DNA from 2 places in the Streptomyces sp. NPDC100445 genome. Region 2 is predicted to be linked to the other one. Evidence: riboswitches for the same ligand, from Rfam matches in the RefSeq annotation. Region 2 holds a riboswitch; the other holds the start of a gene.

Region 1 (7,605 bases), on a different contig from region 2:
GGGCATCGTGCGCAAGCTCGCACAGAACGGCGTCACCACCCCCTTCCCGATCCAGGCCGCGACCATCCCGGACGCCCTGACCGGCAAGGACATCCTGGGCCGGGGCCGCACCGGCTCCGGCAAGACCCTCTCCTTCGGTCTGCCGACCCTGGCCACGCTGGCCGGCGGCCGCACCCAGAAGCACAAGCCGCGTGCCGTCATCCTCACGCCCACCCGTGAGCTCGCCATGCAGGTCGCCGACGCCCTCCAGCCGTACGGCGACGTGCTCGGCCTGAAGATGAAGGTCGTCTGCGGCGGCACCTCGATGGGCAACCAGATCTACGCCCTGGAGCGCGGCGTCGACGTCCTCGTCGCCACCCCGGGCCGGCTGCGCGACATCATCAACCGCGGCGCCTGCTCCCTGGACGACGTGCAGATCACGGTCCTCGACGAGGCCGACCAGATGTCGGACCTGGGCTTCCTGCCCGAGGTCACCGAGCTGCTCGACCAGGTCCCCTCCGGCGGCCAGCGGATGCTCTTCTCCGCCACCATGGAGAACGAGATCAAGACGCTCGTCGACCGCTACCTCAGCGAGCCGGTCCTGCACGAGGTGGACGCGGCCCAGGGCGCGGTGACGACCATGTCGCACCACATCCTCATCGTGAAGCCCAAGGACAAGGCTCCGGTCACCGCCGCGATCGCCTCCCGCAAGGGCCGCACGATCATCTTCGTCCGCACCCAGCTGGGCGCCGACCGCGTCGCCGAGCAGCTGCGCGACTCCGGCGTGAAGGCCGACGCGCTGCACGGCGGCATGACCCAGGGCGCGCGCACCCGCACCCTGGCCGACTTCAAGGACGGTTACGTCAACGTCCTCGTCGCCACGGACGTCGCCGCCCGCGGCATCCACGTCGACGGCATCGACCTGGTCCTGAACGTGGACCCGGCCGGCGACCACAAGGACTACCTGCACCGCGCCGGCCGCACCGCCCGCGCGGGCCGCACCGGCACGGTCGTCTCGCTGTCCCTGCCGCACCAGCGGCGCCAGATCTTCCGCCTCATGGAGGACGCCGGCGTCGACGCCGCGCGCCACATCATCCAGGGTGCCGGCGCCTTCGACCCGGAGGTCGCCGACATCACCGGCGCCCGCTCCATGACCGAGGTCCAGGCCGAGTCCGCGGCCAACGCAGCGCAGCAGGCCGAGCGCGAGGTCGCCCAGCTCACCAAGGAGCTGGAGCGCGCCCAGCGCCGCGCGACCGAGCTGCGCGAGGAGGCCGACCGCCTCGTCGTCCGGGCCGCCCGCGAACGCGGTGAGGACCCGGAGACCGCGGTGGCCGAGGCGCAGGCGACGGCCGCGCAGGAACTGGCCGTCGCCGTGGCCGCGGAGCCGGCGGAGCGGGAGACCGAGCGCGAGGAGCGCCCGGCCGCCGCCGCGCCGTACGAGCGCCGCGAGCGCCGTCCCTCCGACCGTGACCGTGGCGAGCGGGGCTTCGAGCGCCGTGACGACCGTGGTGGCCGTGGCTTCGAGCGCCGTGACGATCGCGGTGACCGCGGTGGCCGTTCCTTCGAGCGTCGTGACGACCGCGGTGACCGTGGTGGCCGTTCCTTCGAGCGTCGCGACGAGCGTCGTCCGTTCGACCGTGACCGTGGCGAGCGGGGCTTCGAGCGCCGTGACGACCGTGGTGGCCGTGGCTTCGAGCGCCGTGACGACCGCGGTGACCGCGGTGGCCGTTCCTTCGAGCGTCGCGACGACCGTGGTGACCGTGGTGGCCGTTCGTTCGAGCGTCGCGACGAGCGTCGTCCGTTCGACCGTGACCGTGGCGAGCGGGGCTTCGAGCGCCGTGACGACCGTGGTGACCGCGGTGGCTTCCGCCGGGACGAGCGCGGCGGACACCGGGGCAGCGACCGTCCGTTCAACCGCGACCGCCGCGACGACCGCCCGGGCTTCCGCTCCGGCGGCCACGAGCGCCCCAACGGCCGTCGTGACGACCACCGTGGCACCGGCTCCTTCGGGCGCCGCGAGGACAAGCCGCGCTGGAAGCGCAACAGCTGACATCCAGTGAGACGAGAAGGGCCCCTACGACTCCGGTCGTAGGGGCCCTTCCCGCTTTCCCGGGCCGCAGCGCCCAGCGCCCGCCGCACCGGCGCGGCGCCTCCACCCGGCCACGGGCCCCGCCCGGCGCATGCCGCGCCCCCGCGCAGGGCATTGCTGGGGGCATGACAGATGACGTGAGAGCGGGCGACGGCGCGGGTGAACCGCGGAAGGCGCCCGGCCGGTCCGGCCTGTCCGAGGCGCCCGCCCCGCCCGGCACACCCGCCCAGACCGGCCTGTCGGACGAGGAACGGCTGGCCGAGCTGGGATACACCCAGGTCCTGGCCCGCCGGATGTCGGCGTTCTCCAACTACGCCGTCTCCTTCACGATCATCTCGGTCCTCTCCGGCTGCCTGACCCTCTACCTGTTCGGCATGACCACCGGCGGGCCCGTCGTGATCACCTGGGGCTGGGTGGTGGTCGGCCTGATGACGCTGTCCGTGGGCCTGGCGATGGCCGAGATCTGCTCGGCCTACCCCACCTCGGCCGGCCTGTACTTCTGGTCCCACCGCCTGGCGCCCCCGCGTTCGGCGGCGGCCTGGGCGTGGTTCACCGGCTGGTTCAACGTGCTGGGCCAGGTGGCGGTGACCGCGGGCGTCGACTTCGGCGCGGCCTCCTTCCTCGGCGCCTACCTGAACCTCCAGTTCGGCTTCCGGGTGAGCCCGGGCCGCACGGTGGCGCTGTTCGCCGCGATCCTGGTCCTGCACGGCCTGCTGAACACCTTCGGCGTGCGGATCGTCGCGTTCCTGAACGGCGTGAGCGTGTGGTGGCACGTGCTCGGGGTGACGCTCATCGTCGGCGCGCTCGCCCTCGTGCCCGACCACCACCGGTCACCGGCGTTCGTCCTCACCGAGTTCGTCAACCGGACGGGCTGGAGCAGCGGCCCGTACGTGGTCCTGCTGGGCCTGCTGATGGCCCAGTACACCTTCACCGGCTACGACGCCTCCGCCCACATGACCGAGGAGACCCACGACGCGGCCACGGCGGGCCCCCGGGGCATCGTCCGCGCGATCTGGACGTCCTGGATCGCCGGGTTCGTCCTCCTCCTCGGTTTCACCTTCGCCATCCAGTCCTACGACGCGGAACTCGCCTCCCCCACCGGCGCCCCGCCCGCCCAGATCCTCCTGGACGCCCTCGGCGCCACGGCCGGCAAGCTCCTGCTGCTGGTCGTCATCGGCGCCCAGCTCTTCTGCGGCATGGCGTCCGTCACCGCCAACAGCCGCATGATCTACGCCTTCTCGCGGGACGGCGCGCTGCCCTTCTCCCGGGTCTGGCACACGGTCAGCCCGCGCACCCGCACCCCCGTGGCGGCGGTCTGGCTGGCCGCGCTCGGCGCCCTGGCCCTCGGCCTGCCCTACCTCATCAACACGACCGCGTACGCGGCGGTGACGTCCATCGCGGTCATCGGCCTGTACATCGCGTACGTCATCCCGACGTTCCTGCGCGTCCGCAAGGGCGCCGCCTTCACGCCCGGCCCCTGGCAACTGGGCCGGTGGTCACGCCCCGTCGGGATCGTCTCGGTGAGCTGGGTGGTGGCGATCACCGTCCTCTTCATGCTCCCGCAGGTCTCGCCGGTCACCTGGAGCACCTTCAACTACGCCCCGGTCGCCGTCCTGGCCGTCCTCGGCTTCGCCACCACCTGGTGGCTGGCGTCGGCCCGCCACTGGTTCCTGGCGCCCACCGACACCCCCATCCCGGCCGATAAGTGACGATCCCGCGCACTCCCGCCCCGCCGACACGGCCGTGTCCCCGATACCCGATCGGAGACCCGGCCTCCTCCGGCTATGCTCGGACAGGCAACATCGCCTGGGCCCTTAGCTCAATTGGCAGAGCAGTGGACTTTTAATCCATTGGTTGTGGGTTCGAGTCCCACAGGGCCTACCACCACCAGGCAGGGTTTCACCCCCCTGACCTGGCCCCAGCGCCCGGCCCGGGCCACCCCCGGCCCGGGCGCTGCCGCGTTCCCGGGTCGTCGCCGCGACCCGAACCACCGCGTCGGGAGCGCTTCGAGCGGCGGTGCGCCGCTGACGCGTGAACTCGTCGCCCGCGTCGCCGCGTGCGGGAGGACCGAGCGGGCGGCGGGAAGTGGGGCGGCGTGCCGCCGGGGTAGGTTCGCTGGGATGTGAACCATGACTTCGGCCGGTCCACGGGCCGCCGTGAGGGAGTGCGCCGATGCCCCTGCCGTACGTACTGCTGTCCGCCGCCGTCTCCCTCGACGGCTACCTGGACGACACCGGCCCGGAACGGCTGCTGCTGTCCGGGCCGGCCGACTTCGACCGGGTCGACGCGGTACGGGCCTCCGTCGACGCCATCCTGATCGGCGCCGGCACGATCCGCGCCGACAACCCGCGCCTGCTGGTCAACTCCGCCGAGCGGCGCGCGGCCCGGGTCGCGGCAGGTCGGCCGGCGTATCCGCTGAAGGTCACCGTCACGGCCTCCGGCGACCTGGACCCCGGCGCCCACTTCTGGCACACCGGCGGCGACAAACTCGTCTACACCACCGACGACGGCGCCGCCCGGGCCGCCCGTCTCCTCGGCGGCACCGCCGACGTCGTACCGCTCGGGCCCGCGCTGGACTGGCGGGCCCTGCTGGAGCACCTGCACGACGTGCGGGGCGTGGGGCGCCTGATGGTCGAGGGCGGCGGGCAGGTCCACACGCAGCTGCTCCGGCAGGACCTCGCCGACGAACTCCAGCTCGTCCTCGCCCCGCTCCTCGTCGGCGACCCCGCGGCCCCGCGCCTGTTCGGCCCCGGCGCCTACCAGGGCGGTCGCCTGCGTCTGACCGACACCCGGCGCATCGAGGACGTCGTCCTGATGCGCTACGAGCCCACGGCTCCCGGCGCCGGCCCGGTCCCCGTCCCCGCCGACCGCCACTGGCTGCGCGCCGCCTGCGAGCTGGCCGCGCTGTGCCCGCCGTCCCGGACCGCCTTCAGCGTGGGCGCGGTCGTGGTCGCCGCGGACGGTACGGAGCTGGCCCGGGGCCACTCCCGGGAGGGCGACGACGCCCTGGTCCACGCGGAGGAGGCGGCCCTCGCGAAGACCGACCCGGCCGACCCGCGCCTGCCCGGCGCCACGGTCTACAGCAGCCTCGAACCGTGCGCCCGCCGCGCCTCGCGGCCCACGCCCTGCGCCGAGCTGATCCTGCGCGCCGGGGTGCGCCGGGTGGTCACGGCGTGGCGCGAGCCCGACACGTTCGTCGCGGGCGCCGACGGCTCGGGTGTGCTGACCGGCGCGGGCGCCCGGGTCGTCGTACTGCCGGAGCTGGAGGCGCTGGCCAAGGCGCCGAACGGGCATCTGCTCGCCTGACAGCACTCAGGGCCGGAATCCAATGGATTCCGGCCCTGAGTCTTCAGTAGCGGGGACAGGATTTGAACCTGCGACCTCTGGGTTATGAGCCCAGCGAGCTACCGAGCTGCTCCACCCCGCGTCGTTGTGTCTCTACTGTACGCCATCCACGGGGTGCGATGCACATCGGTTCCCCGCGCCCCCCTGTCGTCGTCGCTCTGAGTGATGACGGGGGAGCTGTGCGATGACGACCGAGTCACCATCAAACGTGCGAGTGACTCCTGTACCTCGGCCAACTCGCCCGTTGTGCAGGCATCTTGACCGATTGATCCCCGGACGGAAACGTCAACGATCAAGACGAGACGGCTTGGAAAGTGACTGGCAGGTCTATTAACGTTCGATAACGCAGCGCGGTCGTCCCAGCCGTCACCAGCGACGGCTCCGTGCGCACGCGCCGAATCCCGCAAGGGAACCGGGGAACCACCACCCTGGGGTGAATCTCGCGAATGCCGCCGTGGAACCCATGCGGGTCCACGCCCGGTATACGCGCGTAGGAGACCTTCCCGCTCCGAACCCGTCAGCTAACCCGGTAGGCGGCGGAAGGAAAGGAGCGCGCCCGCGTGGCGTCCAACCGGCCTGCCCCCAGCACCCCGTTCCCGCCCGCCCAGCGCGAGGGCGAGACCTTCGGCTACGGCGACCGCCGGGCCGACGAGGGCCCCTGGGAGGAGTGGAACCCCACCGAGGACTCCGTCGTCCCGGTCCGCGGCCGGCACCGCGTCGCCAAGCAGCGCGGCGGCTTCGCGCGCAGCTCCACCGTCCTCGGCGTCGGCGTGATCGCCGCGGTCGGCGCCGGCGGCATGGCCAGCGCCAACACGGGCAAGCCGCCGGTCTCCATCTCCCTGCCCGACCTGCCCGACCTGCCGGAGATGCCTTCCGTCGGCTCCCTCTTCGGCGGCACCGCCACCGAGGCGCCGGAGACGGCCACGGCCACGACCGCGCTCAGCGCTGTCGGCGTCGCCGACGACCACGCGGGCACCGACGCGGGCGAGGCCCTGCGCACCCGGATCCTGGCCCAGGCCGAGCGGCAGCAGGGCCAGGCCGAGAGCAGGGCCACCGCCGCCGCGCTCGCCAGCGCCGAGCGGCAGAGCGCGGCCGGCGCCGCCCGGGCCGAGGAGGAAGCCGCCGCGCACGCGGCCGAGGCCAAGAGCAAGGCCGAGGCCGCCGCCGAGAAGGAGGCGGCGAAGAAGGCCGCGAAGCTGGCCGAGGAGAAGCGCCGGGCCGAGCAGGCGAAGCTCGCCGGGCAGTACACGCTGCCCACCTCCTCGTACACGATCACCTCGACGTTCGGCGAGGCCGGCAGCATGTGGTCCTCCGGCCACCACACCGGCCTCGACTTCGCCGCCCCCACCGGCACGCTCATCAAGGCGATCCACGGCGGCACGGTCACCGAGGCGGGCTGGGCCGGCTCCTACGGCTACCGGACGGTCCTCACCCTCGACGACGGCACCGAGCTGTGGTTCTGCCACCAGTCCTCGATCAACGTCACGGCCGGCCAGAAGGTCACCACCGGCGAGGTCATCGGCCGCGTCGGCGCCACCGGCAACGTCACCGGCCCGCACCTGCACCTGGAGGTCCACCCCGGCGGCCAGGCCACCGGCACCGACCCGATGACCTGGCTGCGGGGCAAGGGCCTCACCCCCTGAGCGGCATCCCGCGGGAACTCGGCGCCGGCCCCGGGATGTGATCTCCCGCCGCCGGCGTTGTAGTGACGTATGACCTCACTGACATCACCGCGCACACTCGGCTCCTCCGACCTCCGGGTCTTCCCGCTCGCCCTCGGTGGCAACGTCTTCGGCTGGACCGCCGACGAGCAGACCTCCTTCGCCGTCCTCGACGCCTACGCGGCCGTCGGCGGCAACTTCGTCGACACCGCCGACTCCTACTCCGCCTGGATCGAGGGCAACCGGGGCGGGGAGTCGGAGACGATCATCGGCAGGTGGGTCAAGGCCCGCGGCAACCGCGACGACGTCGTCATCGCCACCAAGGTCAGCCAGCACCCCGAGTACCGGGGCCTGTCCGCGGCCAACATCAAGGCCGCCGCCGACGCCTCGCTGCGCCGGCTGGACACCGACCGCATCGACCTCTACTACACCCACTTCGACCAGCCCGAGGTGCCGGTCGAGGAGATCATCGGCGCCCTCGACGACCTGGTGAAGGCGGGTAAGGTCCGGCACATCGCCGCCTCCAACATC
Region 2 (7,605 bases):
CGAAGCCGTTCTTGATCTCGATGACCAGGCGCAGGCCGTGCTCGCGGTCGGTGAGGTCCTTGACGTCGGCGATGCCCTGGACCTTCTTCGCGTTGACCAGGTCCTTGATCTTCGCGATCACCTTCTCGGGACCGACGGTGAACGGCAGTTCGGTGACCACCAGCCCCTTGCGGCGGGCGGTGACGGTCTCGACGGTGACCGTGGCGCGCATCTTGAACGTGCCGCGGCCGGTCGCGTAGGCGTCGCGGACGCCGCCCAGTCCGACGATCCGGCCGCCGGTGGGCAGGTCCGGGCCGGGCACGTGCCGCATCAGCGCGTCGAGGTCGGCGTTCGGGTACCGGATCAGGTGGCGGGCCGCGGCGATGACCTCGCGCAGGTTGTGCGGCGGCATGTTCGTCGCCATGCCGACAGCGATGCCCGAGGAGCCGTTGACCAGGAGGTTCGGGAAGGCGGCCGGCAGCGCTACCGGCTCCTGCTCCTGACCGTCGTAGTTCGGCGCGAAGTCGACCGTGTCCTCGTCGATCGACTCGGTCATCAGGCTCGACGCCTCGGCCATCCGGCATTCGGTGTACCGCATGGCCGCCGGCGGGTCGTCGTTGCCCAGCGAGCCGAAGTTGCCGTGCCCGTCGACGAGCGGGACGCGCATGGAGAACGGCTGGGCCATGCGCACCAGGGCGTCGTAGATCGAGGCGTCGCCGTGCGGGTGCAGCTTGCCCATGACCTCGCCGACGACCCGGGCGCACTTCACGTAGCCGCGCTCGGGGCGCAGGCCCATCTCGTTCATCTGGTAGACGATGCGGCGGTGCACCGGCTTGAGGCCGTCACGGGCGTCCGGCAGGGCACGCGAGTAGATGACCGAGTAGGCGTACTCGAGGTAGGAGCCACGCATCTCGTCCACGACGTCGATGTCGAGGATCCGCTCCTCGTACGAATCGTCGGGCGGCGGGGTCTTCGTGCTGCGGCGGGCCATCGCTGCCGGCTCCTTGCTGAAGCGACTGACTGAACTGACGCGGACCATTGTGGACCGCCGCACCGACAGCCCGGGCCACGACCCGGTCTCCGTGGACCCGGCCGGTGCCGGCGGGCCCTGCGCAGACGGGTCGCACGCAGGCTACGCGATCCGCTGTGGGCGTACGTCCCGCGGGAACTTCGCCGGGGCCCCGCACGCTTTGCATACAGTGGCGGGAACGGCAGGAAAACCGCGGTTCCACGACCGCCTCCGCTCGCGAAGGGACGTACATGCCCATGGGTCACACGACCACAGCCGAGGCAGGCTCCGGGGGCCTGACAGCGACCGAGCACCGCCTGGCCAACGGTCTGCGCGTGGTGCTCTCCGAGGACCACCTGACCCCCGTGGCGGCGGTCTGCCTCTGGTACGACGTCGGCTCCCGCCACGAGGTCGAGGGGCGAACCGGTCTGGCTCACCTCTTCGAGCACCTGATGTTCCAGGGTTCGGGCCAGGTCACGGGCAACGGCCACTTCGAGCTGGTGCAGGGCGCCGGCGGTTCGCTGAACGGCACCACGAGCTTCGAGCGCACCAACTACTTCGAGACCATGCCCGCCCACCAGCTGGAGCTGGCGCTCTGGCTGGAGGCCGACCGCATGGGCTCCCTGCTGGCCGCCCTGGACGAGGAGTCCATGGAGAACCAGCGGGACGTCGTCAAGAACGAGCGCCGCCAGCGCTACGACAACGTGCCCTACGGCACCGCCTTCGAGAAGCTGACCGCCCTGTCCTACCCGGAGGGCCACCCCTACCACCACACGCCGATCGGCTCGATGGCGGACCTGGACGCGGCCACCCTGGAGGACGCGCGCAGCTTCTTCCGCACCTACTACGCGCCGAACAACGCGGTGCTCTCCGTGGTCGGCGACATCGACCCCGAGCAGACCCTCGCCTGGGTCGAGAAGTACTTCGGCTCCATCGCCTCCCACGACGGCAAGCCCGAGCCCCGCGACGGTTCCCTGCCGGACGTCCTCGGCGAACAGCTGCGCGAGGTCGTCGTGGAGGAGGTGCCGGCGCGCGCCCTGATGGCCGCCTACCGGCTGCCGCACGACGGCACGCGCGCGTGCGACGCGGCCGACCTGGCCCTGACCGTCCTCGGCGGCGGCGAGTCCTCCCGGCTGTACAACCGGCTGGTGCGCCGCGACCGTACGGCCGTCGCGGCCGGCTTCGGCCTGCTGCGTCTGGCCGGCGCGCCCTCCATGGGCTGGCTTGACGTGAAGACCTCCGGTGATGTCGAGGTGCCGGTCATCGAGGCCGCCATCGACGAGGAGCTGGCCCGGTTCGCCGAGGAGGGCCCCACGCCGGAGGAGATGGAACGCGCGCAGGCCCAGCTGGAGCGCGAGTGGCTGGACCGGCTCGGCACGGTCGCGGGCCGCGCCGACGAACTGTGCCGCTTCGCCGTTCTGTTCGGCGACCCGCAGCTCGCCCTGACCGCCGTCGAGCGCGTCCTGGAGGTGACCCCGGAGGAGGTGCGGGACGTCGCCCGGGCCCGCCTGCGCCCCGACAACCGCGCGGTCCTCGTCTACGAGCCGAAGTCCCCGGAGGCCACCTTGGACGCCGGGGTCCCCGAGGACCCGGAGCAGGAAGCGACCGTAGAGGCGGGCCGCGACGAGACCGAGAACGAGGAGACGGCCAAGTGACCGAGCTCGCCACCATGGAGTTCCACCCCCAGCCGCAGCCCGGCGAGGCCAGGCCCTGGGCGTTCCCGGCGCCGGAGCGCACCGCCCTCGGCAACGGCCTGACGGTGCTGCGCTGCCACCGGCCCGGCCAGCAGGTCGTCGCCGTCGAGGTGCTGCTGGACGCACCGCTGGAAGCCGAGCCGGCCGGTCTGGACGGCGTCGCCACGATCATGGCGCGGGCCTTCTCCGAGGGCACCGACCGGCACTCGGCGGAGGAGTTCGCCGCCGAGCTGGAGCGCGCGGGCGCCACGCTCGACGCGCACGCCGACCACCCCGGCGTCCGGCTCGGCCTGGAGGTCCCGGCCTCCCGCCTGGCCAAGGGCCTCGGCCTGCTCGCCGACGCCCTGCGGGCGCCCGCCTTCGCCGAGAGCGAGGTCGAGCGGCTGGTCCGCAACCGCCTGGACGAGATCCCGCACGAGCTGGCCAGCCCGGCCCGCCGGGCCGCGAAGGAGCTCTCCCGGGAGCTGTTCCCGGCGACCTCGCGCATGTCCCGCCCGCGCCAGGGCACCGAGGAGACGGTCGGGAAGATCGACGCGGCGTCCGTCCGCGCGTTCTACGACCGTCATGTGCGGCCCGCCACGGCCACCGCGGTCGTCGTCGGCGACCTGACCGGCGTCGACCTGGACGAGCTGCTCGCCGAAACCCTGGGCGCCTGGACCGGCACGCCGGGCGAGCCGCGGCCGGTGCCGCCGGTGACCGCCGACGACACGGGGCGCGTGATCATCGTGGACCGGCCCGGCGCCGTCCAGACGCAGCTGCTCATCGGCCGCGTCGGAGCCGACCGGCACGACCGCGTCTGGCCCGCCCAGGTGCTCGGCACCTACTGCCTCGGCGGCACGCTCACCTCCCGCCTGGACCGCGTCCTGCGCGAGGAGAAGGGCTACACCTACGGGGTGCGTGCCTTCGGGCAGGTGCTGCGCTCGGCGCCGGACGGCACGGGGGCGGCGATGCTCGCCATCAGCGGTTCGGTGGACACGCCGAACACCGGCCCCGCGCTGGACGACCTGTGGAAGGTGCTGCGCACGCTCGCGGCGGAGGGCCTGACCGACGCGGAGCGGGACGTCGCCGTGCAGAACCTGGTCGGCGTGGCGCCGTTGAAGTACGAGACGGCGGCGGCCGTCGCGGGCACCCTGGCCGACCAGGTCGAGCAGCACCTGCCCGACGATTTCCAGGCGACGCTCTATCAGCGGCTGGCCGCCACGGGCACGGTGGAGGCCACGGCGGCCGTCGTGAACGCCTTCCCGGTGGACCGCCTGGTGACGGTCCTCGTCGGTGACGCCGCGGCGATCAAGGCACCGGTCGAGGCGCTCGGCATCGGCGAAGTCAGCGTCGTGGCCGCGGAGTAGACGCACCGGCGGACACGACGGCGGCGCACGCGCGCGGGGGCCCTGCCGACCTACGGGTCGTCAGGGCCCCCGCCGTTCCACTCGTTCCCTCAGATGCCCGTTTTGGGGCGGACGTTGCCTGTCTGCCCTGTGGGATGCGCTACAAAAACGCGGATCTGTTTGAGGACGGCGCGCACGCCGCCGTACCGTCATGCGGGCTGTTCGTCAGGCAGTGCGCCGCACCAGCGGCACCGGACAGCCATCGCCGAGTCCCCGTACGGCGCGAGCCAGGGGAGCCGGGGACCCATCGTCCCTGGGGTGAATCGGGCGCCCGCGCGCGAGCGAGGGGGCCCGTAGGAGACCTTCCTGCTCCGAACCCGTCAGCTAACCCGGTAGGCGAGAGGGAAGGAAAGGACCAGCCACTTCATGGCGTTCATGTGCGCCGCCGGGAAGCATCGCAAGCCCGGCCGGGTCAAGCGCACCACCGCTCAGGCGGCCGGTGTCGCGGCCCTCACCACCACGGGTGTCATCGGTACCCTCGCCGCCTCCCCGGCGCTCGCCGCCGACGCTTCCGTGGAGCAGACCGGCCTCACCCCGGTCCTCACCGTGAACGACGACGTCGCCGAGCAGATCGACGCGCAGGCCGCCGCCCAGCAGCAGGCAGCCGAGCGCAAGGCCGCCGAGGAGGCCGCGCAGAAGGCCGCCGCCGAGCGGGCCCAGGAGGTCCACGAGGCCCGGATCCGCGCCGCCCGCGATGCCGAGCGCAAGCGGCTGAACGCCTTCGTCCTCCCGATAGCGCAGTCCTACGTCTCCACGGGCTACCAGGCCAGCAGCTCCCTGTGGTCCTCCGGCGCGCACACCGGCGTCGACTTCCACGCGGCCAGCGGCACCTCCGTCCACGCGGTGGGCGCCGGCACGGTCGTTTCCACGGGCTGGGGCGGCGCGTACGGCAACCAGATCGTGATCCGGATGGCCGACGGCATGTACACCCAGTACGGCCACCTGTCCTCCATCGCCGTCACGGCGGGCCAGAAGGTCGTCCCCGGCCAGCAGATCGGCCTGTCGGGCGCGACCGGTCACGTCACCGGCCCGCACCTGCACTTCGAGGCCCGTACGACCCCGGACTACGGCTCGGACGTCGACCCGGTCGCCTACCTCCGCAAGCACGGCGTGAACGTCTGACCGGACAAAAGCCCGCACAGCCTTCGCCAGACCCCGGCTCACCGAGCCGGGGTCCTCGTGTTTTCTCCGAGCCCCCCGTTTTCCGCCGATCCGCCGGCCCGCTGACCAAAAAATATCCATGGATGACGTCCTGCCGTCGGAAATTCAGGCCCATTGGAATAGAGTCACGGGAACACACGTCCATCGTCGGCGTTTCACGGGAATTAAGGCGGAGGTCGGTCATGCGTATTCCGGCGCACTCGGTGTGCACCGCTGTCCGGGACGACATCGTCGCCGGTGTCTACGAGCGCGGCAGCCGCCTCACCGAGGAAGTCCTGGCCCGTCGCTACGGCGTCTCGCGCGTCCCCGTCCGCGAGGCCCTGCGGACCCTGGAGGCGGAGGGGTTCGTGGTGACCCGCCGGCACGCGGGCGCGTGTGTGGCCGAGCCGACCGAGCAGGAGGCCGCCGACCTGCTGGAGATGCGGACGCTGCTGGAGCCGCTGGGGGCCGCCCGGGCCGCACAGCGGCGCACCGAGGCCCATCTGAAGGTGCTGCGCGGACTGGTCCGCCTGGGGCAGGACCGGGCGAGGAGGGGCGGCGGCGAGGATCTGCGCGCGCTGGGCGGCTGGTTCCACGAGACGCTCGCCCAGGCCTCCGGCAGTCCCTCGCTGACCTCGATGCTCACCCAGCTGCGGCACAAGATCGCCTGGATGTACGCGGTGGTGGCGCCGCTCGGCCCGGTGGAGTCGTGGGCGGAGCACGGGGCGATCGTGGACGCGGTGGCGCGCGGGGACGGCGAGCGCGCGCGGGCGCTCACGGCGCTGCACACCGAGCGCGCCGCCGGCGGCCATCGGCTGCGTCCGCCCGGCACGCCGGAGCGTGTGAGGACCTCGCAACGAACCGTAAACATGACGGGCCCGCGCAATTAACGCGGGCACCGTATACAAAGGTGAGGTATTCCCGGGAGGGTGCTTTTCGCTGCCCGAATTCAGCGCCGCCGCAATTCTCGGGGCGGTGTCGGCGCGCGGCGGCCCGTAAAGCGACCGAATGGCGTGCGCGGTGTGCGGTAGAACCGCGGAATCCGCGAACCGCGCTCTCGGGCACCGAAACGACGGAGCCGCGCCCCCCGGAAAGGGGGGCGCGGCTCCGTCGCTCCGCGCGGTGTCGCTCAGACGGTCTCGGGCAGCTCGTCCAGGCCCTCGGCGACCAGCTTGGCAAGCCGGTCCAGGGCGGCGTCCGCGCCCTCCGCGTCGGAGGCGAGGACGATCTCCTCACCGCCCTGGGCGCCCAGGCCCAGGACGGCCAGCATGGACGCCGCGTTGACGGGGTCGCCCCCGGCCTTGGCGATGGTGACCGGGACGCCTGTGGCCGTGGCGGCTCGGACGAAGATGGAAGCGGGGCGGGCGTGGAGGCCCTCGGCCCAGCCGACGTTGACGCGGCGCTCAGCCATGTGTTGCTGCCCTTCAGTACTCAGGGTTGTCTAGACCAGTTTCCCATATGGTGAAGCGTGCCCGGAGCGGACGTCCGCCCGCTGCGGTGTGCCGCCGGACCGCGGCCTCGGTCCGGCGTGCCGTTCCCACAGACTGCCTCGCGCCGTTGTCGTACGCGAGCCGTACTCTGGGGCCCATGCAGACCCCGGCGGACCGGCAGGACCGGCACGAGTACCCCGCCCACTGGGAGGCGGACGTGGTGCTGCGTGACGGGGGAACCGCGCGCATCCGGCCCATCACCGTCGATGACGCCGACCGGCTGGTCAGCTTCTACGAGCAGGTGTCGGACGAGTCCAAGTACTACCGCTTCTTCGCGCCGTACCCGCGGCTCTCCGCCAAGGACGTGCACCGCTTCACGCACCACGACTTCGTGGACCGGGTGGGACTCGCGGCCACCGTCGGCGGCGAGTTCATCGCCACCGTACGCTACGACCGTATCGGCGCCGACGGCATGCCGGCCTCGGGCCCCGCCGACGAGGCCGAGGTCGCCTTCCTGGTCCAGGACGCCCACCAGGGGCGCGGGGTGGCCTCCGCCCTGCTGGAGCACATCGCGGCCGTCGCGCGCGAGCGGGGCATCCGGCGCTTCGCCGCCGAGGTGCTGCCCGCCAACAACAGGATGATCAAGGTGTTCACGGACGCCGGCTACACCCAGCGGCGCAGCTTCGAGGACGGCGTGGTCCGCCTGGAGTTCGGCCTCGAACCCACCGACCGTTCGCTGGCCGTGCAGCGCGCGCGGGAGCAGCGCGCCGAGGCCCGCTCGGTACGGCGGCTCCTCGCGCCCGGGTCCGTGGCGGTCGTCGGCGTCGGCCGCGTCCCCGGCGGGGTGGGCCGCGGCGTCCTCGGCAACATCCGCGACGCCGGCTACCCGGGCCGGCTGCACGCCGTCAACAGTGCCTTCCCCGCCGGCCTCGGGGAGGTCGACGGGGTGCCCGCGCACCGGTCGGTGC

What was found. Region 2 has a riboswitch for cyclic di-AMP ahead of ACIQVT_RS22380 (M23 family metallopeptidase). Riboswitches for the same ligand answer to the same signal wherever they lie in the genome.
Region 1: another riboswitch for cyclic di-AMP. It lies ahead of ACIQVT_RS24375 (M23 family metallopeptidase); the one in region 2 lies ahead of ACIQVT_RS22380 (M23 family metallopeptidase).

Annotation. Positions count from the first base shown of each region.
Region 1 covers NZ_JBIVZV010000010.1:324,988-332,592, forward strand. The annotation lists gene ACIQVT_RS24350 (DEAD/DEAH box helicase) at 1-2,029, shown strand, start outside; gene ACIQVT_RS24355 (amino acid permease) at 2,194-3,777, shown strand; tRNA gene ACIQVT_RS24360 (tRNA-Lys) at 3,877-3,952, shown strand; gene ACIQVT_RS24365 (dihydrofolate reductase family protein) at 4,241-5,374, shown strand; tRNA gene ACIQVT_RS24370 (tRNA-Met) at 5,422-5,495, opposite strand; cyclic di-AMP (ydaO/yuaA leader) riboswitch at 5,796-5,964, shown strand; gene ACIQVT_RS24375 (M23 family metallopeptidase) at 5,974-7,056, shown strand; gene ACIQVT_RS24380 (aldo/keto reductase) at 7,135-7,605, shown strand, end outside.
Region 2 covers NZ_JBIVZV010000009.1:230,968-238,572, reverse strand. The annotation lists gene ACIQVT_RS22395 (DNA topoisomerase (ATP-hydrolyzing) subunit A) at 1-970, opposite strand, end outside; gene ACIQVT_RS22390 (M16 family metallopeptidase) at 1,240-2,643, shown strand; gene ACIQVT_RS22385 (M16 family metallopeptidase) at 2,640-4,028, shown strand; cyclic di-AMP (ydaO/yuaA leader) riboswitch at 4,261-4,421, shown strand; gene ACIQVT_RS22380 (M23 family metallopeptidase) at 4,434-5,189, shown strand; gene ACIQVT_RS22375 (GntR family transcriptional regulator) at 5,411-6,097, shown strand; gene ACIQVT_RS22370 (HPr family phosphocarrier protein) at 6,337-6,618, opposite strand; gene ACIQVT_RS22365 (GNAT family N-acetyltransferase) at 6,795-7,605, shown strand, end outside.